Regions from separate parts of the Streptomyces sp. NPDC023481 genome, predicted to be linked through region 2. Evidence: riboswitches for the same ligand, from Rfam matches in the RefSeq annotation. Region 2 holds a riboswitch; the other holds the start of a gene.
The links. Region 2 has a riboswitch for S-adenosylmethionine ahead of ACZ3ZD_RS04345 (aminotransferase class V-fold PLP-dependent enzyme). Riboswitches for the same ligand answer to the same signal wherever they lie in the genome.
Positions count from the first base shown of each region.

Region 1: it holds a riboswitch for S-adenosylmethionine, as region 2 does, so the genes downstream of both, thrC (threonine synthase) here and ACZ3ZD_RS04345 (aminotransferase class V-fold PLP-dependent enzyme) in region 2, are expected to answer to the same signal.

Region 1 is NZ_JBVHJE010000001.1:127,850-142,074, forward strand. Features, by position in the region: gene ACZ3ZD_RS00650 (CBM35 domain-containing protein) at 1-583, shown strand, start outside; gene ACZ3ZD_RS00655 (1-phosphofructokinase family hexose kinase) at 623-1,540, opposite strand; gene nagA (N-acetylglucosamine-6-phosphate deacetylase) at 1,663-2,814, opposite strand; gene ACZ3ZD_RS00665 (ROK family protein) at 2,814-3,758, opposite strand; gene ACZ3ZD_RS00670 (ABC transporter substrate-binding protein) at 3,833-5,155, shown strand; gene ACZ3ZD_RS00675 (DUF3263 domain-containing protein) at 5,191-5,415, shown strand; gene otsB (trehalose-phosphatase) at 5,656-6,489, shown strand; gene ACZ3ZD_RS00685 (alpha,alpha-trehalose-phosphate synthase (UDP-forming)) at 6,477-7,913, opposite strand; gene ACZ3ZD_RS00690 (glucosyl-3-phosphoglycerate synthase) at 7,999-8,943, opposite strand; SAM riboswitch class I at 9,099-9,241, shown strand; gene thrC (threonine synthase) at 9,259-10,542, shown strand; gene ACZ3ZD_RS00700 (MoaD/ThiS family protein) at 10,539-10,814, shown strand; gene ACZ3ZD_RS00705 (cold-shock protein) at 11,256-11,459, shown strand; gene groL (chaperonin GroEL) at 11,758-13,380, shown strand; gene ACZ3ZD_RS00715 (NADH:flavin oxidoreductase) at 13,621-14,225, shown strand, end outside.
Region 2 is NZ_JBVHJE010000002.1:27,681-41,905, reverse strand. Features, by position in the region: gene ctaD (aa3-type cytochrome oxidase subunit I) at 1-408, shown strand, start outside; gene ACZ3ZD_RS04385 (cytochrome c oxidase subunit 4) at 405-803, shown strand; gene ACZ3ZD_RS04380 (L,D-transpeptidase) at 963-2,225, shown strand; gene ACZ3ZD_RS04375 (response regulator) at 2,297-2,698, opposite strand; gene ctaE (aa3-type cytochrome oxidase subunit III) at 2,889-3,509, shown strand; gene qcrC (cytochrome bc1 complex diheme cytochrome c subunit) at 3,572-4,384, shown strand; gene qcrA (cytochrome bc1 complex Rieske iron-sulfur subunit) at 4,381-5,439, shown strand; gene qcrB (cytochrome bc1 complex cytochrome b subunit) at 5,436-7,073, shown strand; gene trpD (anthranilate phosphoribosyltransferase) at 7,198-8,262, shown strand; SAM riboswitch class IV at 8,332-8,448, shown strand; gene ACZ3ZD_RS04345 (aminotransferase class V-fold PLP-dependent enzyme) at 8,578-9,939, shown strand; gene ACZ3ZD_RS04340 (serine/threonine-protein kinase) at 10,002-12,422, shown strand; gene ACZ3ZD_RS04335 (Lrp/AsnC family transcriptional regulator) at 12,425-12,706, opposite strand; gene ACZ3ZD_RS04330 (rhomboid family intramembrane serine protease) at 12,703-13,446, opposite strand; gene ACZ3ZD_RS04325 (hypothetical protein) at 13,600-13,839, shown strand; gene ACZ3ZD_RS04320 (NYN domain-containing protein) at 13,886-14,225, shown strand, end outside.

The DNA of each region.
Region 1 (14,225 bases), on a different contig from region 2:
CGCGGTGGTCATCGGCATCGGCGTGGCGATGCTCAACGGCGACGACGACAAGAACACCGCCAACCAGCCGGGCACCACCCCGACGCAGTCGCAGAACCACTCGCCGAGCCCGTCCGGCAGCAGTGCGGCGGCCAACGGCGAGCTGCCGAAGGTCGACGCGGCGGACAGCTCCGTACAGCTGGCGGGCGGCGCCACGGCGTCCTCGGGTGTCAAGGGCGCCAGGAGCCACGGCGGTACCTATGTCTCCAACCTCAACCAGACCGGGGCCTCGCTCACCTGGACCGTCGACGGCATCCCCAAGGCCGGCAAGTACAGCGTGTACGTCGGGTACAGCGTCCCCGGCAAGGACGCCACCGCCACGATCTCGGTCAACGGCACGGCTTCCGACCGGCCCGTCGACCTGAGGAACTGGCGGTCCGCCGCCCAGGGCGACTACGCGAACGGCTGGACGAAGACCTACAACTGGCTCCAGCTCGACAAGGGCAGGAACACCATCAAGATCTCGTGCGAGCAGGGCAACCAGTGCGACGCCCTCATCGACCAGTTGTGGCTGGTCAAGGGCTGGGTCAACTCCAGCGGCTGAGTGCCGCCACCGGTCCCCGCCGCGCGGCCCCCACACACCTCACGCCGCCGTCACCGACACCCGCGGCAGGAGTGTCCCGTAGGCCGCGAGGTCGAGGTCGCCCGCTGTGGGGGAGCGTACGGTCGCCGCGGACAGGGCGGTCGCACGGGTCAGGCGGGCCGGCCAGGGGAGGTTCTCCACGTAGCCGGACAGCAGACCCGCCACCGCCGAGTCGCCCGCGCCGGTGGGGTTGCCCGGTTCACGGGCGGGCGGGGTGGCGCGCCAGCGGCCCTCGGGGGTGGCGGCCAGCAGCCCGGCCGGGCCGAGGGAGGCGACGACCGCGTGGGCGCCGCGCCGGCGGGCGTCCTGGGTGGCGCGCAACGGCTCGTGCGAGCCGGTGAGTTCGGCCAGCTCGTCGGCGTTCGGCTTGATGATGTCCGGGCGGGCGGCGACCCCCCGCCGCAGCGGCTCCCCGCTGGTGTCCAGCAGCACCGGTACGCCGGCCGACCGGGCCGCGCGGACCAGGTTGGCGTACGCCCCCACCGGCACCCCCGGCGGCAGGCTGCCGCACAGGGCCACCACCGAGGCGCCGGGCAGCAGGTGCGCGTACCGGTCCAGGAAGGCGCCCCACTCGCCCGGGGTGATCTGCGGGCCGGGCTCGTTCAGCTGGGTGGTGTCGCCGGTCGACTCGTCCACGACCGCGATGGTGCGCCGGGTCGCCCCGCTCACCCGCACCAGCGCGTCCACCGCGCCCGGCGTGTCCGCGAGCCGCTCGCGCAGCACCTCGCCGGTCCGGCCGCCCGCGAACCCGGTGAGGGTCACCTCGTGTCCGAGGGCGGCCAGCACCCGGGCCACGTTCACGCCCTTGCCGCCGGGCCGCTCGGCGACCTCGGAGACGCGGTGCGAGGCGTGCGGGCGCAGTGACCGTACGCGATACGTGATGTCGAGAGCGGTGTTCAGCGTGACCGTGAGGATCACCCGGGCCGACCTCCCTCGAAGTCCCTGTGCCTGTACCGGTTTCCGGGGCCTCGATCATGCCAAAGAGACGGCGGCCGGCCCAGTGCGCGGGTCGGCCGCCGTCTCCCCGACAGCGGTACGGATCAGGGCAGTTGGGGCGCTACCACCCATTCGCCCTGCCGCATCACGCCCTTGAGCGCGAAGTCCGCGTCCAGCAGGACCAGGTCGGCGTCCTTGCCGGGCTCCAGGGAGCCGACGCGGTCGGCCAGGCCCAGCAGTCGGGCCGGGTTGGCCGACAGGGCGGTCACGGTGTCCTCCACCGACAGTCCGTCGACGGTCACCGCCCGCTGGAACGCGCGGTCCAGGGTGAGCGTGGACCCCGCGATCGAACCGCCCTCGACCAGCCGGGCCACGCCCCCGCTGACCTCGACCTCCAGTGGTCCGAGCAGATAGCGGCCGTCGCCGCCGCCGGCCGCGTCCATCGCGTCGGTGATGAACGCGACCCGGTCCGCGCCCGCGTGACGGAACGCCAGCCGCAGCGCGGCCGGGTGCAGATGGACGCCGTCGTTGATCAGCTCGACGGTGACCCGCTCGTCCTCCAGCAGGGCGGCGATCGGGCCGGGCGCGCGGTGGTTGAGGGCGGGCATGGCGTTGAAGAGGTGGGTGGCGACCGTGGCGCCCGCGTCGATCGCCTGGGCCGTCTGCTCGTAGCCGGCGTCCGTGTGCCCGATCGCCGCGATGACGCCGTGCTCGACGAGCAGCCGTACGGAGTCCAGGCCGCCGGGCAGTTCGGTGGCGAGGGTGACCATCGCGGCCCTGCCGCGCGCCGCGTCGACCAGCTTGCGGACCTCGGCCGGGTCCGGGTCGCGCAGCAGGCTCTCGGAGTGGGCGCCCTTGCGGCACGGGGAGATGAACGGCCCCTCGAAGTGGATGCCGGCGATCTCCCCCTGCTCGGCCAGCTCGCTCAGCAGTCCGGCCTGGCGGACCAGCACGTCCATCTCGTCGGTGACGGTGGAGGCGACGAGGGTGGTGGTGCCGTGGGCGCGGTGCGTGCGGACGGCGGTGAGGACGTCCTCGGCGGTGCCCGAGAAGGAGGCCCCGCCCCCGCCGTGGTTGTGGAGGTCCACGAAGCCGGGCACCAGCCAGTGGCCGCTGACGTCGAGGACCTTGGCGTCGGCCGGCGGGGTGGCGGTGATGCGCCCGGCCGCCACGGCCAGCCGGCCGCCCTTCACCGTTCCGGTGGGGAGCACCACGTCCGCGCCGGTGAGCAGCAGGGTTTCCCGCTCGGTTGCCATCAGGTGCTTACCTCCGAAGTCGTTGAAGTGGCTGTCAGCAGGTCCTGTGCGAGCAGCCCCGCCCCCAGGCAGCCGGCCGTGTCGCCCAGCGCCGCCGGGACGATCGCGGGCGGCTTCTGGAAGGTGACCCGCCGCCGGACGGCGTCCCGCAGGGGCCGGAACAGCACGTCCCCCGCCTCGGCCAGCCCGCCACCGATGATCAGCGCCCGCGGGTCGAGCAGGGTGAGGGCGGTGACCAGACCGTCGGCGAGCGCGTCGACCGCCTCCTGCCAGACCCGGACGGCGCTGGGGTCGCCGGACGCGACGGCCTTCGCGCAGTCGACGGCGTCCGCGTCCGGGTCGCCGCAGGCCGCGGCCCAGGCCTCGCCGACGGCGGACGCGGAGGCGTACCGCTCCAGGCAGCCGCGCTGCCCGCACGGGCAGGGGGCCCCGCCGGGGCGTACGACGATGTGGCCGATCTCGCCCGCGCAGCCGTGTGCGCCGGACTCCACCCGCCCGTCGATGCCGATGGCGCCGGCGATCCCGGTACCCAGCGGCACGAACAGGAACCGGTCCGCGCCCCGGCCGGCGCCGATCCGGCCCTCGGCGAGGCCGCCGGTGCGCACGTCGTGGCCGAGGGCGACGGGCATCCGGAGCCGCTCGGCGAGCAGCGCGCGCAGGGGTACGTCCCGCCAGCCGAGGTTGGCCGCGTAGACGGCGGTGCCGGTCCGCTCGTCGACGATGCCGGGGACCGCGAGGCCGGCCGCGCCGGCGGGTTCGCCGTACCGCTCGATGCCGTGGGCGCGCAGTTCGTCGGCGAAGTCCAGGATGCCCGCGAGTACGGCCTCGGGGCCGCGCTCACGGCCGGTGGCGCGGCGGGCGCGGTGCAGCAGCGCGCCGTCGTCGCCGACGAGGGCGGCCTTGATCCCGGTACCGCCCACGTCGAGGGCGATGACATGTCTCACCACGTGGCCCAGTGTGACGCCCCTACCCGGGAGAGGTCTAGTCCACTCACGTGGTGTAGACCTTATGTGTCCATATGTTGAACGGTCAGACAGCAGGGTTGGGGTTCGTGAGGGTGCGTCGGCGTACAGCAGGAACGATCGCGGTGGTGTCCGCACTGGGCATGACGGCGGTTCTCGGCGGCTGCGGGAGCACGGGTTCCTCCGACGTCACGCTCAGACTCGTCGCCGCGGACTACGGCGACTCCGCCGCCAACAGCTCCAGGAAGTACTGGGACGCCCTGGTCAAGGAGTACGAGAAGCAGCACAACGGGGTGCGGGTCGAGGTCAGCGTCTACTCCTGGAAGGACGTCGACCGCAAGGTCAAGGAGATGACCGCCGCCGGCCACGCCCCCGACCTGGCCCAGATCGGCGCCTACGCCGACTACGCCGCCGCGGGCAAGCTCTACCCGGTCTCGGACCTGCTCTCCATCCGCACCCAGGCCGACCTCCTCTCCCAGCTCGCCGACGCCGGCCAGTGGAAGCACACCCAGTACGGCATCCCGTTCGCCGCGTCCACGCGCGTGCTCTTCTACAACAAGACCCTGTTCGACGAGGCCCACCTCACCCCGCCCACCACCTGGGCCGAACTGGCCGCCGACGCCAAGGCGCTCAAGGCGCAGGGCGTGAAGTACCCGTACGCGTTGCCGCTCGGGCCCGAGGAGGCCCAGGCCGAGACCATGCAGTGGCTGCTGAGCGGCGGCAACGGCGGCAGCGGCTACACCGACGACATCGGCACCTACACCATCGACTCCGCCGCGAACGTCGGCACCTTCACCTGGCTCAAGGACGAGCTGGTCGGCAAGGGCCTGACGGGCCCGGTCGCGCCCGGCAAGCTCAACCGGGCGGACGCCTTCGCCGCGTTCGCCGACGGCCAGGTCGGCATGCTCAACGGGCACCCCACGCTGATCCAGCAGGCCGAGAAGAAAGGCGTGAAGTTCGGCATGGTGCCGATGCCGGGCCGCACCGGCAAGGCCAGGGCCTCCATGGGCGTCGCCGACTGGATGATGGCCTTCAAGCAGAACGGGCACGCCGACCAGATCGGCGACTTCCTCGACTTCGTCTACAGCGAGAAGAACGTCCTCGACTTCTCCCGCACGTACGGCCTGCTGCCGGTCACCGGGTCCGCCTCCAACGCCATGGACGCCTCGGACGCGCCCACCGACAGGGCTTTGCACCCCTTCCTGGAGCAGCTGCCCACCTCCGAGCTGTACCCCGTCGGCAAGACCTCCTGGGCGGCGGTCAGCGCGGCCGTGAAGCAGAACATCGGTCAGGCCGTCGCCCCCGGCGGAAGCCCCTCCGCCGTCCTGACCCGCCTGCAGTCCGCGGCCACGGCGGCCGACAGCAGCAACGCGGGCTGAGCCCGTTGTCCGTGCCCGCCGCTACGGTGGCGGACATGGAACTGGGCACCCGTGAGAAAGCCGTCCTCGCCCTGGAACGCCGAGCCTTCCCCGGCCCCGGCGCCAAGGAGCGCGCGATACGCGAGGAACTCGGCCTGTCCCCGGTCCGCTACTACCAGCTGCTCAACGCCCTGCTGGACGACGAGCGGGCCCTGGCCCACGACCCGGTCACGGTCAACCGCCTGCGCCGGGTCCGCGAGGCCCGCCGCGCGGAGCGCTGAGCCGGAAGCAGGGGCCGGCGCGCGGGATCCGGTGCGGGGTGCCGGTGCGGGGTGCCGGTGCGCTGAATCCGGTGCGGGGTGCCGGCGCGCCCGGGCCGGTGCGTTGGGCTGGTGCGCCGAATCCGGTGCGCCGGGCCGATGCCCTGAGCCGGCGCGCTGAGGGGGTGCGCTGAGGCCGGTGTGTCGGGCCGGTGTGCTGCGGCCAGGCGTGAGGCGGCCGGGGGCGGATACTGTCGCGGTATGGATCCTCTGCCCCTCCCGCAGACCCAGCCCGGCCGGGACGGCCTCGCGGCCCTGCTCGCGCGCCCCCGCACCGCGCTCATCGGCCTGGACTTCGACGGCACCCTGGCCCCCATCGTCGCCGACCCCGAACAGGCCCGCGCCCACCCCGGCGCCGTACCCGCGCTGGCCGCGCTCGCCCCGAAGGTGGCCTCCGTCGCCGTGGTCACCGGCCGCCCGCCCGAGGTCGCGGTCCGCCACGGCGGCTTCGCGGGCGTCCCCGGCCTGGAGCACCTCACCGTCCTCGGCCACTACGGCGCCGAACGCTGGGACGCGGCCACCGGCACGGTCACCGCACCGCCCCCGCACCCCGGCGTGGCCGCCGTCCGCACCGAGCTGCCCGGCCTGCTGGAGCGCGCCGGCACCGGCGAGGGCGTCCGGATCGAGGAGAAGGGCCGGGCCATCGCGGTGCACACCCGCCGCGCCGCCGACCCGCGGGGCGCGTTCGAGGCCCTGCGCGGCCCCCTCGCGGACCTCGCCGCCCGGCACGGCCTGATCGTCGAACCCGGCCGCCTGGTCCTGGAGCTGCGCCCTCCGGGCATGGACAAGGGCGTGGCCCTCCTGGACCACGCCCGCGCCGTCGGCGCCGGATGCGTCGTCTACGCCGGCGACGACCTCGGCGACCTGCCCGCCTTCGCCGCCGTCGACAAGCTCCGCACCGACGGCACCCCCGGCCTGCTGGTCTGCAGCGGCAGCACCGAGGTCGGCGAACTGGCCGAACGCGCCGACCTGGTGGTGGACGGCCCGGAGGGCGTCGTGCACCTGCTCGGCGCGCTCGCCGCTCAGCTCGGCTGACCGGTCAGCGCCTCCAGCTGGTCCAGGAACCACCGGGCCGGCGGCAGCGCGGTCGCGGCGGCCGCCAGCCGCTTCGAGCGTTCCGCGCGCTCCGCCGCCGGCAGCGTCAGCGCCTCGTGCAGGGCCCGGGCCGTGCCCGTGATGTCGTACGGGTTCACCACGAACGCGTCCTCGCCCAGCTCCTCGTACGCCCCGGCCTCCCGCGACAGCACCAGCGCGCAGCCCTGGTCGGAGACGACCGGGACCTCCTTGGCGACGAGGTTCATGCCGTCCCGGATGGGGTTCACCAGGGCCACGTCGGCCAGCCGGTACGCGGCCAGGGAGCGCGCGAAGTCGTCCTTCACGTGCAGCACCACGGGGGTCCAGCCCTCCGTGCCGTACCGCTCGTTGATCTCGTCCGCGACCCGCTGCACCTCGGCCGTGTACTCCCGGTACACGGCCAGGTCCTGCCGGGACGGGTAGGCGAACGCCACGTGGACGACCTTCTCCCGCCACTCGGGGTGGTCCGCCAGCAGCTGCTCGTACGCCAGCAGCCCGCGCACGATGTTCTTGGACAGCTCGGTGCGGTCCACCCGGACGATCGCCTTGCGGTCCGGCCCGATCTCCTCGCGCAGCGCGGCCATCCGCTCGTCCACGTCCGGCTCGTGCGCCCGCTTGCGCAGGAAGTCGGCGTCCGCGCCCAGCCCGTGCACCCCGATCCGGGTGCCGGACGGGATGCCGGGCCCGAGCACCGCGTGACAGCAGTCGCTGAACGCGTCCGCCCACCGCCGGGTGAGGAACGCCGCCCGGTCCGCGCCCAGGATGCCGCCGAGCAGCTCGGCCGCGATGTCGTCGGGAAGCAGCCGGAAGTAGTCCGGCGGCGCCCACGGGGTGTGCGAGAAGTGGCCGATGCGCAGGTCGGGGCGGAGCCGGCGGAGCATGCGGGGGGCGAGGGCCAGGTGGTAGTCCTGGATCAGCACCGCCGCGCCCTCGGCGGCCTCCTCGGCCAGCGCCTCGGCGAACGCCCGGTTGTAGGTCTCGTACGACGCCCAGTGCCGCCGGAACTCCGCGTCGAAGACCGGCTCCAGCGGCGTCTGGTACAGCATGTGGTGGACGAACCAGAGCACCGAGTTGGCGATGCCGTTGTACGCCTCGGCGTGGACGTCCGCGTCGATGTCGAGCATCCGCACCCGCTGGCCGCCGGTCTCCTCGGCCGGCAGCAGTCCGCCGTCCGCGCGCCGCACGGCCGCCCGGTCGCCGTCGCCGAGCGCGGCGCACACCCACACCGAGCCCGCGTCCGAGCCGATGGCGGACAGCCCCGAGACCAGCCCGCCGCCGCCCCGTCTGGCGCGCAGCGAGCCGTCCTCGCCCATCTGGTAGGAGACCGGGCCGCGATTGGACGCGACCAGCACCTGAGCCTTTTCAGCAGCACGCGTGGAAGCCATACGCCTCAACCTAGCCCGGCCCGGAAACACTCAAACGTACGTCCCGCCCGGTGGGGGCCGGGGTGGGCGACCGTATACGGCGCCTTCACGCCACCTTCCGTTCGGCGTACTCCGCGATCTCCACCATCGGCGGCCGCTCCTCGGTGTCCACCGAGTAGGTGCGCGGCTCGAAGCCGGCCTCGCCCCGCTCGAACTGGGTGAGCGCGGGCCGCACGAGGTGTCCGCGCGCGAGCCGCAGCTGGGCCGTGCGGTAGATCGCCGCCGCCATCCGGCCGAGGGCCTGCCCGTCCTGGTGCCGGTGCCTGCGCACCCCCAGGTCGACCTGGGCCAGCGCGTCCAGGCCGACCAGGTGCAGCGCGTCGACCAGCATGCCCAGCTCCACGCCGTAGCCCACGGGGAACGGCAGCTGTTCCAGCAGGGAGCGGCGGGCCGCGTACTCGCCGCCCAGCGGCTGCACGAACCCGGCCAGCTGCGGCCAGTGCATGTTCAGCAGCGGACGGGCCATGAGTTCGGTGACCCGGCCGCCCTGTCCGGCGGCACCGGCGAGCGGGCGGTCGTACATGCCCTTGACCAGGTCGACGCCCGGCTCGGTGAGCAGCGGGCCGACGGTCCCGGTGACGAAGTCGGAGGAGAACTCGCGCAGGTCCGCGTCGACGAAGCAGACGATGTCCCCGCCGGTCACCAGCAGCGAGCGCCACAGCACCTCGCCCTTGCCGGGCACGGCGGGGATGCGGGGCAGGATGTCGTCGCGGTGGACGACCCTGGCGCCGGCGCGCGCGGCGACCTGGGAGGTGCGGTCGGTGGAGCCGGAGTCGACCACCACGATCTCGTCCACGAGCGGCACCTGCTCCACGAGGTCGTGCCGGATCACGGCGACGATGTCGCCGACCGTCTCCTCCTCGTTGAGCGCGGGCAGGACGACGCTGACCGTCCGGCCCGTGCGCTGTTTGGCCGCCAGCACCTGGTGCAGCGGTCGGTCGGCCACGGACCAGGAGCGGGTGCTCAGCCAGCGTTCGACTTCTTCCAGCACGGTCGGCGGCTCCTCGGTGTCACGACCACACGTCACCGTGTGATCCATCTCGCGGTTCGGACGGCTATCTCAACTGTCCTGGCCTTCGGTTACAGTCTTGAACAACGCCGGTGACCATCGCATGTCGGGGGTCACGAGCGTCCACAACCGAATACCGCTCATCCAGAGGGGCAGAGGGACACGGCCCGATGAAGCCCCGGCAACCCTCCAGCCGGCTCTCGTTGTCACAGCGAGGCTCCCGGCTAGGGAAGGTGCCAAATCCGTCTCACGGCGAGATGCGTCGTGAGGAAGATGAGGAGAAAGGGCCTCGCCTCCATGGCTGTGCAGACAGTTGCCACCTCCAGCGAAACCACCGTCGACCTCGGCCCCGCCGCCGCCCTGAGCTGTCGCGAGTGCGGTCACCGCGTCCCGCTCGGCCCGGTCTTCGCCTGCGAGGAGTGCTTCGGCCCGCTGGAGATCGCCTACGACTTCTCCGCCTACGACACCGAGGAACTGCGCCGGCGGATCGAGGCGGGCCCCGCGAACATCTGGCGGTACGCGCCGCTGCTGCCCGTCCCCGCGGACGTCGCCGGCAAGCCCAACCTGAACCCCGGCTGGACCAAGCTCGTCCAGGCCGACAACCTGGCCCGCGAGCTGGGCGTGACCGGCGGCCTGTACGTGAAGGACGACTCCGGGAACCCGACCCACTCCTTCAAGGACCGGGTCGTCGCCCAGGCCCTGGAGGCCGCCCGCGCCTTCGGCTTCACCACGCTCTCCTGCTCCTCCACCGGCAACCTGGCCGGCGCCGTCGGCGCCGCCGCCGCCCGGGCGGGCTTCCGCTCCTGCGTGTTCATCCCGCACGACCTGGAGCAGGGCAAGGTCGTCATGGCCGCGGTCTACGGCGGCGAGCTGGTCGGCATCGAGGGCAACTACGACGACGTGAACCGCTTCTGCTCGGAGCTGATCGGCGACCCGGCCGGCGAGGGCTGGGGCTTCGTCAACGTCAACCTGCGCCCGTACTACGCGGAGGGCTCCAAGACCCTGGCGTACGAGATCTGCGAGCAGCTCGGCTGGCGGCTGCCCGACCAGATCGTGGTCCCGATCGCCTCGGGCTCCCAGCTCACGAAGATCGACAAGGGGCTCCAGGAGCTGATCAGGCTGGGGCTGGTCGAGGACCGGCCGTACAAGGTCTTCGGCGCGCAGGCCGAGGGCTGCTCGCCGGTGTCCGCCGCCTTCAAGGCCGGCCACGACGTGGTCCGCCCGCAGAAGCCGAACACCATCGCCAAGTCCCTGGCCATCGGCAACCCGGCCGACGGGCCCTACGTCCTGGACATCGCGCGCCGCACCGGCGGTGCCGTGGAGGACGTGACGGACGCGGAGGTCGTGGACGCGATCAAGCAGCTGGCCCGCACGGAGGGCATCTTCGCGGAGACCGCCGGCGGGGTGACCCTGGGCGTGACGCGCAAGCTGATCGAGAGCGGTCGGCTGGACCCGAGCCTCACGACCGTCGTGCTCAACACCGGCGACGGCCTCAAGACCCTGGACGCGGTGGCCGGGACCGGCCTCACCGCCACCATCCGCCCGAACCTGGACTCCTTCCGAGAGGCTGGCCTCGCATGAGCGTCACCGTCCGCATCCCCACCATCCTGCGCACCTACACGGGCGGCCGGGCCGAGGTCGCCGCCGAGGGGGCGACGCTCGGCGAGGTCATCGCCGACCTGGAGAAGAACCACACCGGGATCGCCGCCCGGGTCCTGGACGACCAGGGGAAGCTGCGCCGGTTCGTCAACGTGTACGTCAACGACGACGACGTCCGTTTCGAGCAGGGCCTTCAGACGGCGACCCCCGAGGGCGCGGGTGTCTCCATCATCCCGGCGGTGGCCGGAGGCTGACCGGCCCGCCCATTACCTTCGGTAACATCGGTTACCGGCTGTTCATCGGATTGCCCCCTCCGTAAGAGAAGCGGAGGGGGCAATTCTATGTGATTGAGCGCGGTAGAGTTGGGGAACACGGCCCCGGTCTTCCGGCCGTGAGCCCGTGAATCATGCCCGGTGACCCGACAAGAAGTAGCCAAAGTGTGCGGGTTTTCTGTGGCTTTTACGGCTTTTGCGGGGCCCGACTTGCCCTGAATTCGGGCGAATCCTCACCATTTTCCGGACCTTTCGCGTCCAGAATTCTCGTCCGATTGACCTGTTGCAGACGGCAGTTGGACAGATACATTCAGCCGCGGTCGACGCGTTCCGGCGCACGCCCCCCGGGCAATAGGGGGCGAGGTCTGACCCGGGTCCGCGAAGTGTGGATCTGTGCAAGGGCCAGTAATAGGGGAGTTAGGCATGGCTCAGGGCACCGTCAAGTGGTTCAACGCGGAGAAGGGGTACGGCTTCATCGCGGTCGACGGTGGTGCGGACGTCTTCGTCCACTACAGCGCGATTCAGATGGACGGCTACCGCACCCTGGAAGAGGGCCAGCGGGTCGAGTTCGAGATCTCGCAGGGCCAGAAGGGCCCGCAGGCCGACATGGTTCGCGTCACCGCCTGAACGTTTCTTGTCCGAAGGGCCCGCACCTCGCACGGGGTGCGGGCCCTTCGCCGTGCCCGGGCCGCGCTGTTCGCGGGCGGCTGACGCGGGGCCCGTACCCGCGCAGGCGCTTGCACTCGACCATGCCGAGTGCTAATCATTGCGTTAGCACTCTGAAGGTGAGAGTGACAGTGAAGGACCGGGTCGGTGAGGCCCGCAGGCCGTGTGGGGCAAGGAACCACGAGGCCGGCGAGCCGTCCGTCGCGGGCGCGGGCGCGGTCCGAAGGAATCACCCCCAGTCCTGGAGGGACCACTTCACATGGCCAAGATCATCGCGTTCGACGAGGAGGCGCGGCGCGGCCTCGAGCGCGGCATGAACCAGCTCGCGGACGCCGTCAAGGTGACGCTCGGCCCCAAGGGCCGCAACGTCGTCCTCGAGAAGAAGTGGGGCGCCCCCACGATCACCAACGATGGTGTCTCCATCGCCAAGGAGATCGAGCTCGAGGACCCGTACGAGAAGATCGGCGCCGAGCTGGTCAAGGAAGTCGCCAAGAAGACGGACGACGTCGCCGGTGACGGTACGACCACCGCGACCGTGCTCGCCCAGGCCCTGGTCAAGGAAGGCCTGCGCAACGTCGCCGCCGGCGCCAACCCGATGGCTCTGAAGCGCGGTATCGAGAAGGCCGTCGAGGCCGTCTCCGCCGCCCTGCTGGAGCAGGCGAAGGACGTCGAGACCAAGGAGCAGATCGCCTCCACCGCGTCCATCTCCGCCGCCGACACCCAGATCGGCGAGCTGATCGCCGAGGCCATGGACAAGGTCGGCAAGGAAGGCGTCATCACCGTCGAGGAGAGCAACACCTTCGGTCTGGAGCTGGAGCTCACCGAGGGCATGCGCTTCGACAAGGGCTACATCTCCGCCTACTTCGCGACCGACATGGAGCGCATGGAGGCGGTGCTGGAGGACCCGTACATCCTCATCGCCAACTCCAAGATCTCCTCGGTCAAGGACCTGCTCCCGCTGCTGGAGAAGGTCATGCAGTCGGGCAAGCCGCTGCTGATCATCGCCGAGGACGTCGAGGGCGAGGCCCTGTCGACCCTGGTCGTCAACAAGATCCGCGGCACCTTCAAGTCCGTCGCCGTGAAGGCCCCGGGCTTCGGCGACCGCCGCAAGGCCATGCTCGGCGACATCGCCATCCTCACCGGCGGCGAGGTGATCTCCGAGGAGGTCGGCCTCAAGCTGGAGAACGCCACGCTGGACCTGCTGGGCAAGGCCCGCAAGGTCGTCATCACCAAGGACGAGACCACCATCGTCGACGGTGCCGGCTCCTCGGAGCAGGTGGGCGGCCGGGTCAACCAGATCCGCGCCGAGATCGAGAACAGCGACTCCGACTACGACCGCGAGAAGCTCCAGGAGCGCCTGGCGAAGCTCGCGGGCGGCGTGGCCGTCATCAAGGCCGGTGCCGCCACCGAGGTGGAGCTGAAGGAGCGCAAGCACCGCATCGAGGACGCCGTCCGCAACGCGAAGGCGGCCGTCGAGGAGGGCATCGTCGCCGGTGGTGGCGTGGCCCTGCTCCAGGCCTCCCAGGTCTTCGAGAAGCTGGAGCTCGAGGGTGACGAGGCGACCGGCGCCAACGCCGTGCGCATCGCGCTGGAGGCCCCGCTGAAGCAGATCGCCGTCAACGCCGGCCTCGAGGGCGGTGTCGTGGTGGAGAAGGTGCGCAACCTGACCCCGGGCCACGGCCTGAACGCCGCGACCGGCGAGTACGTCGACCTGGTCGCCGAGGGCATCATCGACCCGGCGAAGGTGACCCGTTCCGCGCTGCAGAACGCCGCCTCCATCGCCGCGCTGTTCCTCACCACCGAGGCCGTCATCGCCGACAAGCCGGAGAAGGCCGCCGCGCCGGCCGGCGGCGGCATGCCGGGCGGTGACATGGACTTCTGATCGCCCCCCGGGTCGGTCGACTGTCCTTCGTACCGAGGGCGGTGCCCCCAGCTTCGGCTGGGGGCACCGCCCTCGGGCGTTTCCCGGCCCCGGCGGGGTGTCCGGTATCACGCGGGGGTCGGGCCCCGGAGCGGAACACGGGACCCGCGCCGGGTGTTTACTTAAGATGCTGCAACAATGCGCATGCACATACCACCTGGTACCGGTAGTCCAGGTCCCGCCGCACGAGGAGTCCCCCACGTGACCGACACGACCACCCCCCTCTCCCGCGCCGCCCGCGTCCTGTCCCGTCCGATCACCCTGAACGGCCTCACCGTGCCGAACCGGATCGTGATGGCGCCCATGACCCGCATGTTCTCCCCGGGCGGCATCCCCGGCGACGACGTCCGCTCGTACTACGCCCGCCGCGCCGCCGCGGGCGTCGGCCTCATCGTCACCGAGGGCACCTACGTCGGCCACGAGTCGGCCGGCCAGAGCGACCGCGTCCCGCGGTTCCACGGCGAGGAGCAGCTGGCGGGCTGGGCGAAGGTCGCCGAGGACGTGCACGCGGCCGGCGGCCGGATCGTCCCGCAGCTGTGGCACATCGGCATGGTCCGCAAGCAGGGCGACGCCCCCTTCCCGGACGCCCCCGCCGTCGGCCCCTCCGGCCTGGAGACCGCCGGTGCCGAGCCCACCGGCAGGGCGATGACCCGGCAGGACGTGGACGACGTCATCGCCGCGTTCGCCGAGGCCGCCGCCGCGGCCGAGCGCATCGGCTTCGACGGCGTGGAGCTCCACGGCGCCCACGGCTACCTCCTCGACCAGTTCCTGTGGGCCGGCACCAACCGCCGTACCGACGCCTACGG
Region 2 (14,225 bases):
TTCGTCGGCTTCCACGGCACGTTCCTGGTCCAGCACTGGCTCGGTGCCGAGGGCATGCCCCGCCGGTACGCCGACTACCTGGCGGCCGACGGCTTCACCGCGCTGAACACGATCTCCACGATCAGCTCGTTCCTGCTCGGCCTGTCGATCCTGCCGTTCCTCTACAACGTGTGGAAGACGGCCAAGTACGGCAAGCCGGTCGGCGTGGACGACCCGTGGGGCTACGGCCGCTCGCTGGAGTGGGCGACCTCCTGCCCGCCGCCGCGGCACAACTTCCTCACCCTGCCGCGGATCCGCAGCGAATCCCCGGCGTTCGACCTGCACCACCCTGAGATCGCCGCGCTCGAACAGCTCGAGCACGCCGGTCATGGCACCGCCGTCGCGGGCAGCAAGGAGGCCGGCAAGTGAAGATCCAGGGTCGGATGTTCATCTGGCTGAGCGTCTTCATCCTGATCATGGCCATCGTGTATGGCGTGTGGTCGAAGGAGCCGGCCGGAACCACCGCGCTCTTCCTGGCCTTCGGCCTGAGCGTCATGATCGGCTTCTACCTGGGCTTCACCGCCCGGCGGGTCGACGCGGGCGCCCAGGACGACAAGGAGGCGGACGTCGCGGACGACGCGGGCGAGCTGGGCTTCTTCAGCCCGCACAGCTGGCAGCCGCTCATGCTGGGCTTCGGCGGCGCGATCGCCTTCCTCAGCATCGCGGTCGGCTGGTGGCTGATCTACTTCTCCGCGCCGTTCATCGTGCTCGGCCTGTTCGGCTGGGTGTTCGAGTACTACCACGGTGAGAACCGCACCCAGTAGGACTCGCGGAACGCACCAGGAGCCCGGACCTTCCCTCAGGAGGGTCCGGGCTCCCGGCTTTTCCGGCGGCCCCGGCGTGTCCTTCCTTTGCCGCAGTGTCGTTCCCTCGTACGAGTTACCTGCCGTGCCAGTACGGTCTCCAGCTCATAGCGTGATCGTATGAACCACACTCCGCGGACCCGCACCGTCGTCAGCTGCACCCTGCTGGTGACCGCCCTCGGCGCGGGCGTCACCGCTTGCGGTTCGGACGGCAACCCCCTGTCGGCCAGGCCGTACGACGCAGCGGGCCTGATCTCCTTCAACGGCCCCACCGAGGCGGGGAAGCGGGCCGACCCGGACAAACCCCTGGAGGTCACCGCCGACAGCGACGAGGGCCGTATCACGGACGTCACCGCCCAGGACTCCGCAGGGCGCTACGTGGCGGGCGAACTCGCCGCCGACGGCAGCCGCTGGCACAGCACCTCCCCGCTGGCCGCCAACGCCCACTACACGGTCACGGTGAGCACCGAGGACGACGACGGCGCGCCCGGCCGCAGGATCCTCACGTTCGACACCAGCAAGCCCACCAGCAAGCAGCGCCTGAACGTCACGTTCGGCCCCCAGAAGGGCACCTACGGCGTCGGACAGCCGATCACGGCCCAGCTCGACCACGAGATCAAGGACAAGGCGCAGCGCGCCGTCGTGGAGCGCGCCCTGCGGGTGGACTCCACGCCGGCCGTGCAGGGCGCCTGGCACTGGGTGGACAACAAGGAACTCCACTACCGGCCCAAGGAGTACTGGCCCGCCCACGCCACCCTCCAGGTGCACAGCAACCTGGAGGGCGTCCGGATCAGCGACCGGATGTGGGGCGGCAGGGCCAAGCCGCTGACGATCACCACGGGCGACCGGATCGAGGCCGTCACGGACGCCGCCTCGCACCAGATGACCGTCTACAAGAACGGCCAGGAGATCAACCAGATCCCGGTCACCACCGGCAAGCCCGGCTACGAGACCCGCAACGGCGTCAAGGTCGTCCTGGCCAAGCAGTACTTCGTACGCATGCGCGGCACCACCGTCGGCATCGCCGAGGGCAGCGCCGACTCCTACGACCTGCCGGTCTACTACGCCACCCGGGTCACCTGGTCGGGCGAGTACGTCCACGCCGCCCCCTGGTCCGTGGGCTCCCAGGGCTACGCCAACGTCAGCCACGGCTGCACCGGGATGAGCACGTCCAACGCCGAGTGGTTCTTCGACACCGTCCGCGAGGGCGACATCGTCAAGGTCGTCAACTCCAACGGCGACGAGATGGAACCCTTCGGCAACGGCTTCGGCGACTGGAACGTCGACTGGCAGAAGTGGCGCCAGGGCAGCGCCCTCTTCAACGGCAAACCGGACGGTCCCACGCCGTCGGACGCCCTGAGGATCCAGCCAGCGGCCCTGTGAACGCCCTCAGGGGGCGCGGGGAGCGCGCGCGGGCCGGTGGCCTCGTCGCGCGCTCCCCGCGCCCCTGTGCGCTACGCGCCCACCAACCGCCGCCGGCGGAGCAGGGTGGCCAGTGCGGTGGCGAACTCCACCGGGTCCACCGGCAGGGTCACCGCCGCGTCGGCCCGGCTCCACGTGGCCAGCCACGCGTCCTGCGGCCGTCCCATCAGCAGCAGCACCGGCGGGCAGTCGAACACCTCGTCCTTGATCTGCCGGCACATCCCCATGCCGCCCATCGGCACGGCCTCGCCGTCGAACACGCAGACGTCGATGCCGCCCTTGCCCAACTCCCTCAGGACCGCGTCGGGGGTCGCGCACTCCACGAACTCGACCAGGGGCACGTCCGGCGCCGGCCGACGCCCGGTGGCCAGCCGTACTTGCTCGCGGGTGGTGGAGTCGTCGCTGTAGACCAGCACCGTGGCGGTCGGCTGCATTGTTCCTCCGGGACGTCAGCGTCGTACGGACAGGACGGGCGGGGCCGTCGCGGCGGATGTTACTCCCGTCGTCATGCCCCTGAACACCACGCGGAACACCCCGTCGAACACCACGTCAACACCGGTCCGACGGGTGGCAACACTCCGAACGGCACCCCCCGGAGTGAGCGCGAGATAAGCGACCGACATAATGTCGGTCGTGGCGACAGCAACGACAGTAGATACCGGGCACGCGCACCCGTCGGTCAACCGGCCGAACCTCACCAGCGTCGGAACCATCATCTGGCTGAGTTCCGAGCTGATGTTCTTCGCGGCCCTCTTCGCGATGTACTTCACCCTCCGGTCGGTGACCGGACCGGCTCACTGGAAGGAGATGGCGCACGCACTGAACGTGCCCTTCTCCGCGACGAACACCACGATCCTGGTGCTCTCGTCCCTCACCTGCCAGCTCGGCGTGTTCGCGGCCGAACGCGGCGACGTGAAGAAGCTCCGTGGCTGGTTCATCCTCACCTTCATCATGGGTGCGATCTTCATCGGCGGTCAGATCTACGAGTACACCGAGCTGGTGAAGAAGGACGGCATCTCGCTGTCCTCCGACCCGTACGGCTCGGTGTTCTACCTGACCACCGGCTTCCACGGCCTGCACGTGACGGGCGGTCTCATCGCCTTCCTGCTGGTCCTCGGCCGCACCTACATGGCCAAGAGGTTCACTCACGAGCAGGCGACCGCCGCCATCGTCGTGTCCTACTACTGGCACTTCGTCGATGTCGTCTGGATCGGCCTCTTCGCCACGATCTACCTGATCAAGTAGCCGGGACCGCTCCCGCACATCCAGAAGCACCGACGCAGAAGATCCTGACACCGGGGTAATCCGTGAAAAAGCTCTCCGCACGACGACGCCATCCGCTGGCGGCGGTCGTCGTCCTACTCCTCGCGCTGGCGGCCACTGGGGGGCTGTACGCCGCGTTCGCGCCCGCGGGCAAGGCGCAGGCCGATGAAACCTCCCAGTCCCTGACCATCAAGGAGGGCAAGAAGCTCTACCAGGTCGGCTGCGCCAGCTGCCACGGCACCGGTGGCCAGGGCTCCTCCGACGGCCCGAGCCTCGTCGGCGTGGGTGCCGCCGCGGTCGACTTCCAGGTCGGCACCGGCCGTATGCCCGCCGCGACCTCGCAGGGCGCCCAGGTCCCGCGCAAGAAGAACATCTACACGCAGGCCCAGATCGACCAGCTCGCCGCGTACGTCGCCTCGCTGGGTGCCGGCCCGAGCGTGCCCACCAAGCAGCAGTACGGCCCCGAGGGCGCGGACATCGCCAAGGGTGGCGAGCTGTTCCGCACCAACTGCGCGCAGTGCCACAACTTCACCGGTAAGGGCGGTGCCCTGACCAAGGGCAAGTACGCGCCCAACCTGGAGGGTGTCGCTCCCAAGCACATCTACGAGGCCATGCAGACGGGCCCGCAGAACATGCCGTCCTTCCCCGACACCACGATGTCGGAGAAGAACAAGAAGGACATCATCGCGTACCTGAACGCGGTCAACGGCAGCGAGACGGAGAACCCGGGCGGTCTGGAGCTGGGCGGCCTCGGGCCGGTCAGTGAGGGCCTGTTCGCCTGGATCTTCGGCCTCGGCGTGCTGATCGCGGTCGCCGTCTGGGTCGCCGCTCGGACCGCAAAGGCCAAGAAGTCATGAGTAGCCAAGACATTCCAGAAGAGAACCTGCCCGCTGAGCAGGACCACGCGCACGGCGCGGTAAGCGTCGCGGACGAGGAGAACCCGTTCGCCGACCCGGGGCTGCCGCCGCACGAGCACCGGATCCAGGACGTCGACGAGCGGGCCGCCAGGCGGTCCGAGCGCATGGTCGCCCTGCTGTTCACGGTGTCGATGCTGGCCACCATCGGCTTCATCGCCTCGTACGTGGCGATCCCGCACGACAAGTCGATCTTCGTCTTCCCGATCGGGCACATCAGCGCGCTGAACTTCGCGCTGGGTCTGACCCTCGGCGTGGCGCTGTTCTGCATCGGCGCGGGCGCGGTCCACTGGGCCCGCACCCTGATGTCCGACGTGGAGGTCGCCGACGACCGGCACCCGATCGAGGCCTCCCCGGAGGTCCGGGCGAAGGTCCACGCGGACTTCCGCCAGGGCGCCAAGGAGTCGGCGCTCGGCCGGCGCAAGCTGATCCGCAACACGATGTTCGGCGCGCTGGCCATGGTGCCGCTCTCCGGCGTCATGCTGCTGCGCGACCTCGGTCCGCTCCCGCACAGCAAGCTGCGCCACACCCTGTGGGCCAAGGGCAAGCGCCTGGTCAACATGAACACGAACCAGCCGCTGCGTCCCGAGGACGTCGCCGTCGGCTCGCTCACCTTCGCCAAGCCGGACGGCCTGGAGGAGAAGGCAGAGGACTTCCAGACGGAGATCGCCAAGGCCGCCCTGATGATCGTCCGGCTGCAGCCGGGCAACATCAAGGACAAGCGCGAGCTCGACTGGTCGCACGAGGGCATCGTCGCCTTCTCCAAGATCTGCACCCACGTCGGCTGCCCGATCTCGCTGTACGAGCAGCAGACGCACCACGTGCTGTGCCCGTGCCACCAGTCCACCTTCGACCTCTCCGACGGTGCCCGAGTGATCTTCGGCCCCGCCGGCCACGCCCTGCCGCAGCTGCGCATCGGTGTGGACAGTGAGGGTTACCTCCAGGCGCTCGGCGACTTCGAGGAGCCCGTCGGTCCTGCATTCTGGGAGCGCGGATGAGTACTGCAGCGAACGAGACGCCCCGCTCTCGCGGGAAGGCCCCGGCCGGCGAGCGTGTCGCCGACTGGGCCGACGGCCGGCTCGGGATCTACTCCCTGGCCAAGGCCAACATGCGCAAGATCTTCCCCGACCACTGGTCGTTCATGTTGGGCGAAGTGTGCATGTACAGCTTCATCATCATCATCCTGACGGGTGTGTACCTGACGCTGTTCTTCCACCCGTCGATGAACGAGGTGGAGTACCACGGCAGCTACGTCCCGCTCCAGGGGCAGCTGATGTCCGAGGCGTTCAGCTCGACCCTGCACATCTCCTTCGACGTGCGCGGTGGTCTGCTGGTCCGGCAGATCCACCACTGGGCCGCGCTGATCTTCCTCGCCGGCATGTTCGTGCACATGATGCGCGTGTTCTTCACCGGCGCGTTCCGCAAGCCGCGTGAGATCAACTGGCTGTTCGGCTTCCTGCTGTTCGTCCTCGGCATGTTCACCGGCTTCACCGGTTACTCGCTCCCGGACGACCTGCTCTCCGGCACCGGTGTCCGCTTCATGGAGGGCGCGATCCTGTCCGTGCCGATCATCGGCACGTACCTGTCGTTCTTCCTGTTCGGCGGAGAGTTCCCCGGCCACGACTTCGTCGCCCGGTTCTACTCGATCCACATCCTGCTGCTGCCGGGCATCATGCTCGGCCTGATGGTGGCGCACCTGATCCTGGTCTTCTACCACAAGCACACGCAGTTCGCGGGTCCCGGCAAGACGAACAACAACGTCGTCGGCATGCCGCTGCTGCCGGTGTACATGGCCAAGGCCGGAGGCTTCTTCTTCCTGGTCTTCGGTGTCATCGCGGCCATCGCCGCGGTCGCGCAGATCAACCCGATCTGGGCGATGGGCCCCTACCGTCCGGACCAGGTGTCCACCGGCGCCCAGCCCGACTGGTACATGGGCTTCGCCGAGGGTCTGATCCGCTTCATGCCGGGCTGGGAGATCAACTTCTGGGGTCACACGCTCGTCCTGGGCGTGTTCATCCCGCTGGTGCTCTTCCCGCTGGTCCTGGCCGGAATCGCGGTCTACCCGTTCATCGAGTCCTGGGTCACCGGCGACAAGCGCGAGCACCACATCCTGGACCGCCCGCGCAACGCCCCGACGCGTACCGCGTTCGGTGTCGCCTGGGTGACGATCTACATGATCACCCTGGTCGGCGGTGGCAACGACCTGTGGGCCACCCACTTCAACCTGTCGATCAACGCCGTCACCTGGTTCGTCCGGATCTTCTTCTTCGCCGGACCGGTCATCGCGTTCCTCGTCACCAAGCGGATCTGCCTGGGCCTGCAGCGCCGCGACCGCGACAAGGTGCTGCACGGTCGCGAGACCGGCATCATCAAGCGGCTGCCGCACGGTGAGTTCGTCGAGGTGCACGAGCCGCTCAGCCAGGAGCAGCTGCACACGCTCACCGCGCACGAGCAGTACCAGCCGGCCGAGATCGGCCCGACGGTCGACGAGAACGGTGTCGAGCGCAAGGTGCCGGCCGCGGAGAAGCTCCGGGTCAAGCTGTCCAACGCCTACTACGGCGAGGACAACCAGATCCCGAAGCCGACCGTCGAGGAGTACAAGGAGATCACGAGCGGCCACGGCCACCACTGATCCCGCGTCGCCACGCCACAGGAGGGCCCCGTCCGGTTCACGGACGGGGCCCTTCGCCCTGTGCGGGGGTCGATAGGCTGGGGGACGGACCACCGATGGCCTGTACGAGACCCAGGAGCGGCTGATGAGCGCTGTGACCCCCGCTGGAGGCGACACCGCGGCGGGCCGTTCCTGGCCCGAGGTGCTGAACGCCCTGCTGGAGGGCCGTGACCAGAGCGCGGACGCCACGGCATGGGCGATGGACCGGATCATGCGCGGGGAGGCGACCGACGCGCAGATCGCGGGATTCGCGGTGGCCCTGCGGGCCAAGGGCGAGACGGTGGCGGAGATCACCGGGCTGGTCCGCGCGATGTACGCGCACGCGAACGTCATCGAGGTGCCGGGCCCGACCGTCGACATCGTCGGCACCGGCGGCGACGGCGCCAAGACGGTGAACATCTCCACGATGTCCTCGATCGTGGTCGCCGGCACCGGCGCGAGGGTCGTCAAGCACGGCAACCGGGCCGCGTCCTCCGCGTCGGGCGCGTCGGACGTGCTGGAGAAGCTGGGCGTCAATCTGAACCTGCCGCTGGAGCGGGTCCCGCAGGTCGCCGAGGAGGCCGGGATCACGTTCTGCTTCGCGGTCCGGTTCCACCCCGCACTGCGTCACGTGGCCGCGGCCCGCGGCCAGTTGGGCATCCGTACGACCTTCAACGTGCTGGGTCCGCTGACGAATCCGGCGAAGGTCCGGGCCCAGGCCGTCGGCGTGGCCGACCCCCGGATGGCCCCGGTCGTGGCCGGCGTCCTCGCCGAGCGCGGCAACTCCTCGCTGGTCTTCCGCGGCGACGACGGCCTGGACGAGCTGACCACGACCGCCACCTCGCGGGTGTGGGTCGTCCGGGACGGCAAGGTCACCGAGGAGTCCTTCGACCCGAGGGACGTCGGCATCGACCTCGTCCCCGTGGAGGCCCTGCGCGGCGCGGACGCGTCGTACAACGCGGAGGTCGCCCGCCGTCTGCTCGACGGCGAGAGGGGGGCCGTGCGGGACGCGGTGCTGCTGAACTCCGCGGCGGCGCTCGTCGCGCTCACGCCGACCGACGCACCGCTGGCGGAGCAGCTGCGGGCCGGAATGGCCCGGGCCGCCGAGTCCATCGACTCGGGCGCGGCCAAGCGCACGCTGGAGCGCTGGGTGGCCGCCAGCAACGCCTGACGGGGTGTCGTCCCGCGATCCGGACACGGGTTGCGGGACGACGATCACCTCACGTACGTTCCTGTACCAGGTCATGAGTGACAGTCATGAGGCCCCGGCCGACTGTCCGGCAACCCTCCGTCCGTGGCGGGGTGCCCCGGGTGAAGACCAGGCCGTGGACAGCAAGGTCCACGGCAAGCGCGGATCCCTCACGCAGCCAGGGATCCTGGTCGTCGAGGAGTCTCCCGTGAGCAAGCGAATGCGTTAGGGCCGCAGAGCCCCGCCTCCGCACACCCTTCTTCTCTTCCTCGCCCTTCCTCTCACGGGAGTTCCGCCATGTCCGTCTCCACCGCTGCCACCGACCAGTCCGTTTGCACCCCTCTGCCCGTTCTGGGGCGCGATGTCACCGTCCCGCTGGTCACCGGCGGCGAGGTCACCTACGCCGCGCTGGACTACGCGGCCAGCGCCCCCGCCCTCCAGCGCGTCTGGGACGACGTCGCCGCGTACGCCCCCTACTACGGCAGCGTCCACCGCGGTGCCGGGTACCTCTCCCAGCTCTCCACGGACCTGTTCGAGAACGCCCGCGCGACGGTCGCCGAGTTCCTCGGCTGCCGCCCGGCCGACCAGGTGGTCTTCACCCGCTCGACCACCGACTCCCTCAACCTCCTCGCCCGCGCGATCCCGGCCGACTGCCAGGTCTTCGTCTTCGAGACCGAGCACCACGCCTCCCTGCTGCCCTGGCAGGACGCGCGGGTCACCTACCTCGACGCCCCGCGCACCCCGCGCGAGGCCGTCGAGACCCTGGAGCGCGCCCTCGCCGGCCGCGACCCGTACGGCCCGGCCCTGGTCTGCGTCACCGGCGCCTCCAACGTCACCGGCGAGCTGTGGCCGGTGCGCGAACTGGCCGCCGCCGCGCACGCCCACGGCGCCCGCATCGTCCTGGACGCGGCCCAGCTGGCCCCGCACCACCCGGTGTCCGTCACCGACCTCGACGTGGACTGGGTCGCCTTCTCCGGCCACAAGCTGTACGCCCCCTTCGGCTCCGGTGTCCTGGCCGGCCGCGCCGACTGGCTCCAGGCGGCCGAGCCGTACCTCGCGGGCGGCGGCGCCAGCCGCAGGGTCAGCCGGCGCGAGGACGGGGGCGTGGCCGTCGAGTGGCACGAGACCGCGGCCCGCCACGAGGCCGGCTCCCCGAACGTCATCGGCGCCTACTCCATCGCCTCCGCCTGCAAGGCCCTCACCGAGGCCGGCTGGGACACCCTCGTCGCCCGCGAGCAGCAGCTCGTCCGTACCGTCCGCGACGGCCTCGCCGAGATCCCCGAGGTGCGGATCCTCTCCCTCTTCGGCGACGACGCCCCGCGGGTCGGCGTCCTCTCCTTCGTCGTCGAGGGCTGGAACAGCTCCCACTTCGCCGCCGCCCTCTCCGCCGAGTACGGCATCGGCGTCCGCGACGGCCTCTTCTGCGCCCACCCCCTGGTCCGCACCCTGCTCGGCAGCGACCCGGGGACCCAGGGCGAGTGCGGCGCGCCCGAGGCGGCCCCCGGCGAGCGGTCCCTCAACGCCATCCGGGTCAGCTTCGGCGCGGGCACCCCGGACGAGCACGTCGAGCGCTTCGTGGGCGCCGTCAGGGAACTCGTGGCGGACGGCGCGAAGTGGCGGTACCGCACGGAGGACGGCCGCTGCGTGCCGGCGGTCTGATGGAGCCCGGCGGGCCCGTATAACCTCCCCCTGACGACACGTTGGAACAGGGGGAGCCCGGAGTGCAGCCGCTGCGCGCAGCAGACCCGCGCCACATCGGCCCGTACACAGTCCTGCACCGGCTCGGCGCCGGCGGCATGGGCGAGGTCTACCTCGCCGAGTCCCGCACCGGGCTCAGGCTCGCCGTGAAGGTCGTACGGGCCGAGCACGCCGAGGACCGCACGTTCCGTGCCCGGTTCCGCCACGAGGTCCGCGCCGCGCAGACCGTCGGCGGCGCGGGCACGTACACCGCGCGGGTCGTGGACGCCGACACCGAGGCGGAACGGCCCTGGATGGCCACGGAGTTCGTGCCCGGGCCGAACCTGCGCGACGCCGTCCTGGACCACGGGGCGCTGCCCGGTGCGGCGGTGCGGATCCTCGCGGCCGCGCTCGGCGAGGCGCTGGCGGCCATCCACGCCAAGGGTCTGATCCACCGTGACCTGAAGCCGTCCAACATCCTGCTCGGCCCGGACGGGCCCCGGGTCATCGACTTCGGGATCGTACGGGCCCTGGAGGCCACCTCGCTGACCCGTACCGGCGCGGTCGTCGGGTCGGTGGGGTACGTCTCGCCGGAGCAGATCCGCAACGGCGGGCAGGTCGGGCCGCCGAGCGACGTCTTCTCCCTCGGCGCGGTCCTCGCCTACGCGGCGGCGGGCCGGGAGCCGTTCGGGGAGGGCCAGGACTCGGTGGTGCTGCTGCGTATCCTGACCCGCGACTTCGACCTGTCCGGCGTCCCGGAGGACATCCGCCCCCTGGTGGCGGCCTGCCTGGCCGAGGACCCGCTCCAGCGCCCGGAACCGTCACGGCTGCCGGCCGCGGTGGGCCTCACCCCCGCCGCCCTGCGCACCGCGGCCCACCCCTCCTGGTACGGCTCCGCCGCCACCCCGGCCCCCACCCCCGACCCCCACTCCAGCGGCGTGGAGTACCTGACCCCCACCTCCCTCGGCCTCCCCCTCACCCCCGGCCTCCGCACGGCCGGACCCGCGACGGGGCCCACCCCGGAGCCCCTGGTCCGAGAACCCGCCGCCCCGGCGCCCGCCTCCGGGTCCCTCGACCCCGAGCCCGCGGCCCCAGCGGCCGCGCCGCGGCTTCTCGCCGCCGGCTCCGCCGCGTCGGGGGCCGTCCCCGAGCCGCTCGCCCCCGAGCCCGCCGCCTCCCGAGCACCCACCCCGGAGCCCCTGGTCCGAGAACCCGCCGCCCCGGCGCCCGCCTCCGAGCCCCCCGCCCCCGACTCCACAGCCCCGACCCCCGAACCCACCACCCCGACCCCCCTCACCCCCACCCGCAAGGGCCCCGTCGCCCCGGGCAGGCGGCGGGCGTTGGCGGTGTTGGGCGGGGGAGTCGTGGCCGGGGCCGCGGGGTGGTGGGTGTGGCGGGGATCGGGGAGCCAGGAACTGGGGGGTGGTTACCGGGCGCCCGAGAGTTCGGCCCCCGGGGTGGTGGACAGCGAGGCGTCCGCCCGGCCCGCGGTGCTGCGCTGGCAGTACGACCTCGGCGGCATCGGCGGTCTGGACGGCGCCTGCTGCGGGCTCTCCCCGGACGGTTCCGTCGTCTACGCCGGCACCTCCGGCGGTGTCCTGCACGCGGTCTCCCGGGACGGCACCCGGCGCTGGAAGGTCCGGCTCGGCGACGACGTCTCCACGCCGGTGGCCACCCGGGACGCCGTGTACTGCGTGGTGGGCCTGCGCGGCGACGGCGTGCGCCGGCTGACCGCGGTGAGCCCGGCCGGCCGGCCGCTGTGGACCCGCGCCCTCGGCGCCGACGCCTACGCCGTCCCCGTCCTGCTCGGCACGGACGTCCTCGTCTCCACCGGCGGCACGGACGCGGGCGGCCTGCGCAGCTACGCCTCCGACGGCAGCGTGAACTGGTCCGCGACGACCCCGGGCGGCCCCACCGGCACCCCCTTCGTCGCGGCCGGCGTGATCTACACGGGCAGCTACGGCGACCAGCTGCTGGCGCTGGACGCCCGGGACGGTAAGCGGAAGTGGCAGGTGGCCGGGGGCGCCGACGTCACGGTCCTCGCCCTCGCCGGCACCACCCTGGTCACGGACACCGGCCCCCTGCGCCAGGGCTTCCGCGTCTCGGACGGCCGGCGCCTGTGGCGCAGGGACGACGACGGCGGGTCCCTGACGGCCGGCACCCGGTCCCTGGCCGTCGGCACGGGCCAGGGCACGGTGTACGCCGTACGCGCGGCCGACGGCTCCCGTGCCTGGGCGTACGACCTCAAGGGGAGCCCGGCCGGGCCCCGGGCGGTGGTGGCCGGCGACACCGTGTACGTCCGCGCGGCCGACCGGGTGTGGGCGCTGGACCTGAACGGCAAGCGGCGCTGGGACGCGGCCCTCGGCCGGGCCGCGACCGACGACCAGCACACCCCGCTCGTCCGCGGCAGCCGCCTCTACGTCCCCTCGGGCACCGGCATCGCCGCGGTCGACCTGACGGCGTAGGGCTAGTTGTCGAGGCCGATCGCGAAGGCGGCCTCCAGGTCGTGCTGGGAGTAGGTGCGGAAGGCGACGTGCGTGTCCGTGGCCTCCACGCCGGGGATCTTGCTGATCCGGCCCGGGATGACCTCGGCGAGGTCCTCGTGCTGCGCGACCCGGACCATGGCGATCAGGTCGTAGGTGCCGGTGACCGAGAAGACCTCGCTGACGCTGTCGAGCGCGGCGATCCGCTCCGCGATCTCGGGGATCCGGTCCACACTGGTCTTGATCAGGACGATCGCGGTGATCACGGCTGTTTCTCTCCCTCGGTGACCGGAGCTGGGGCGGCTTTCACTCTAGTGGTACGCCCGTAGCGCACCCACGCGTAGCCGAAGCCCAGCCCGAACCCCACCAGGTGCGCCAGGTAGGCCACCCCCGGCCCGTCCGAGGCTCGCCCCGCCGCCAGCCACTGCACGGCCGCCCAGAACGGCAGCACCACCCACGCGGGCAACCGCAGCGGCAGGAAGAACAGGAACGGCAGGAGACTGGTCACACGCGCGCGGGGGAACAGGTAGAGGAACGCGCCGAGCACCGCGGAGATCGCCCCGGAGGCGCCGACCAGCGACTGCTCGGACGAGGCGTTGGCGGCCGCGTACCCCAGCAGGGCGAGGTAGCCGCAGCCGGCGTAGAAGAGGGTGAACTCCACCCGCCCCATCCGTTCCTCGGTCATCGCCCCGAAGACGAAGAGGAAGAGCATGTTGCCGAGCAGATGCACCCAGCTGCCGTGCACGAACAGCGCGGTGACCGGGGTGAGCGCCGCCCCGGCGGGGCCGGCGAACAGCTCGGCCGGGACCACCCCCCAGTGCCGGAAGTACGTCCGCTGCGCCGTGAGCAGCGCCTCCCCGGAGCCGTACCCGGGGACGAGACCGGAGGCCGGGCCGAGCGCGAAGATCAGGGCGCACAGGGCGATCAGGCCGTACGTCACCGGCGCCGGCGCACCGCGGACCGCTCCGCGTGTCCGGCCCGCCGCCCTGTTCCAGGTGCTGATCATGACTACAGAGCATGACGTAACGGGACGCAAGCTGACAGACCGCCTCGCCGCCGTGAACGGACGGGCGGCGAGTCCCCGCCAGGCCGTAGGGTTACGAGCCACACGCGTCGGGGGACGGCGCGGACCGACACGAGAAGGAAGAGAACAGTCACCATGACGGTTCCCCTGCCGACGGCCACCACGCGATGGCGCTGCACCCTGTGCGGCAACCTGACCCGGTTCGACGTCACCCGCTCGTCGAAGGTCGTCGAGTACGTCCACCTCGACCTGGCCGGCGAGCCGACGGTGGAGGAGCGCGAGGTGGTCAGTGAGACCATCGAGTCGGTGCGCTGCCGCTGGTGCAACGCGGTGGACCAGGTGGAACTGGTGGACAGGCCGGGCGCCGGCTCCTGAGCGGAGCCGCCCCGGAGAGGCTTTTTCCGGTATTGGGGTGTGACGGATGGTGGAGACCGCGGGCGGGGGGCCGGACGACGGCACCGCCGAGGTGCTTGACCGTCCGCTGCCCGACGGCGTGCGCCGCCGGGTCGTACAGATCGTGTCGGACGGTTTCGGCGGGCTGACCCTGGCGGAACTGCCCGCCCAGCTGAGGCAGTACGCCCGGTTCGCCCCGAACCGCCGGGCCAAGTTCGCCGGGAACGCGATGGCGGCGGCGCTGGAGACCGATCCGGTGTTCCGGCAGCGGATCGGGGAGAAGTTTCGGGAGGCCCAGCCGGAACTGGCCGGCGCCCTCGACTCCGGCTCTCCGCCCCCGGCCGCGGACCCGCTCGACGTGGCGGCCG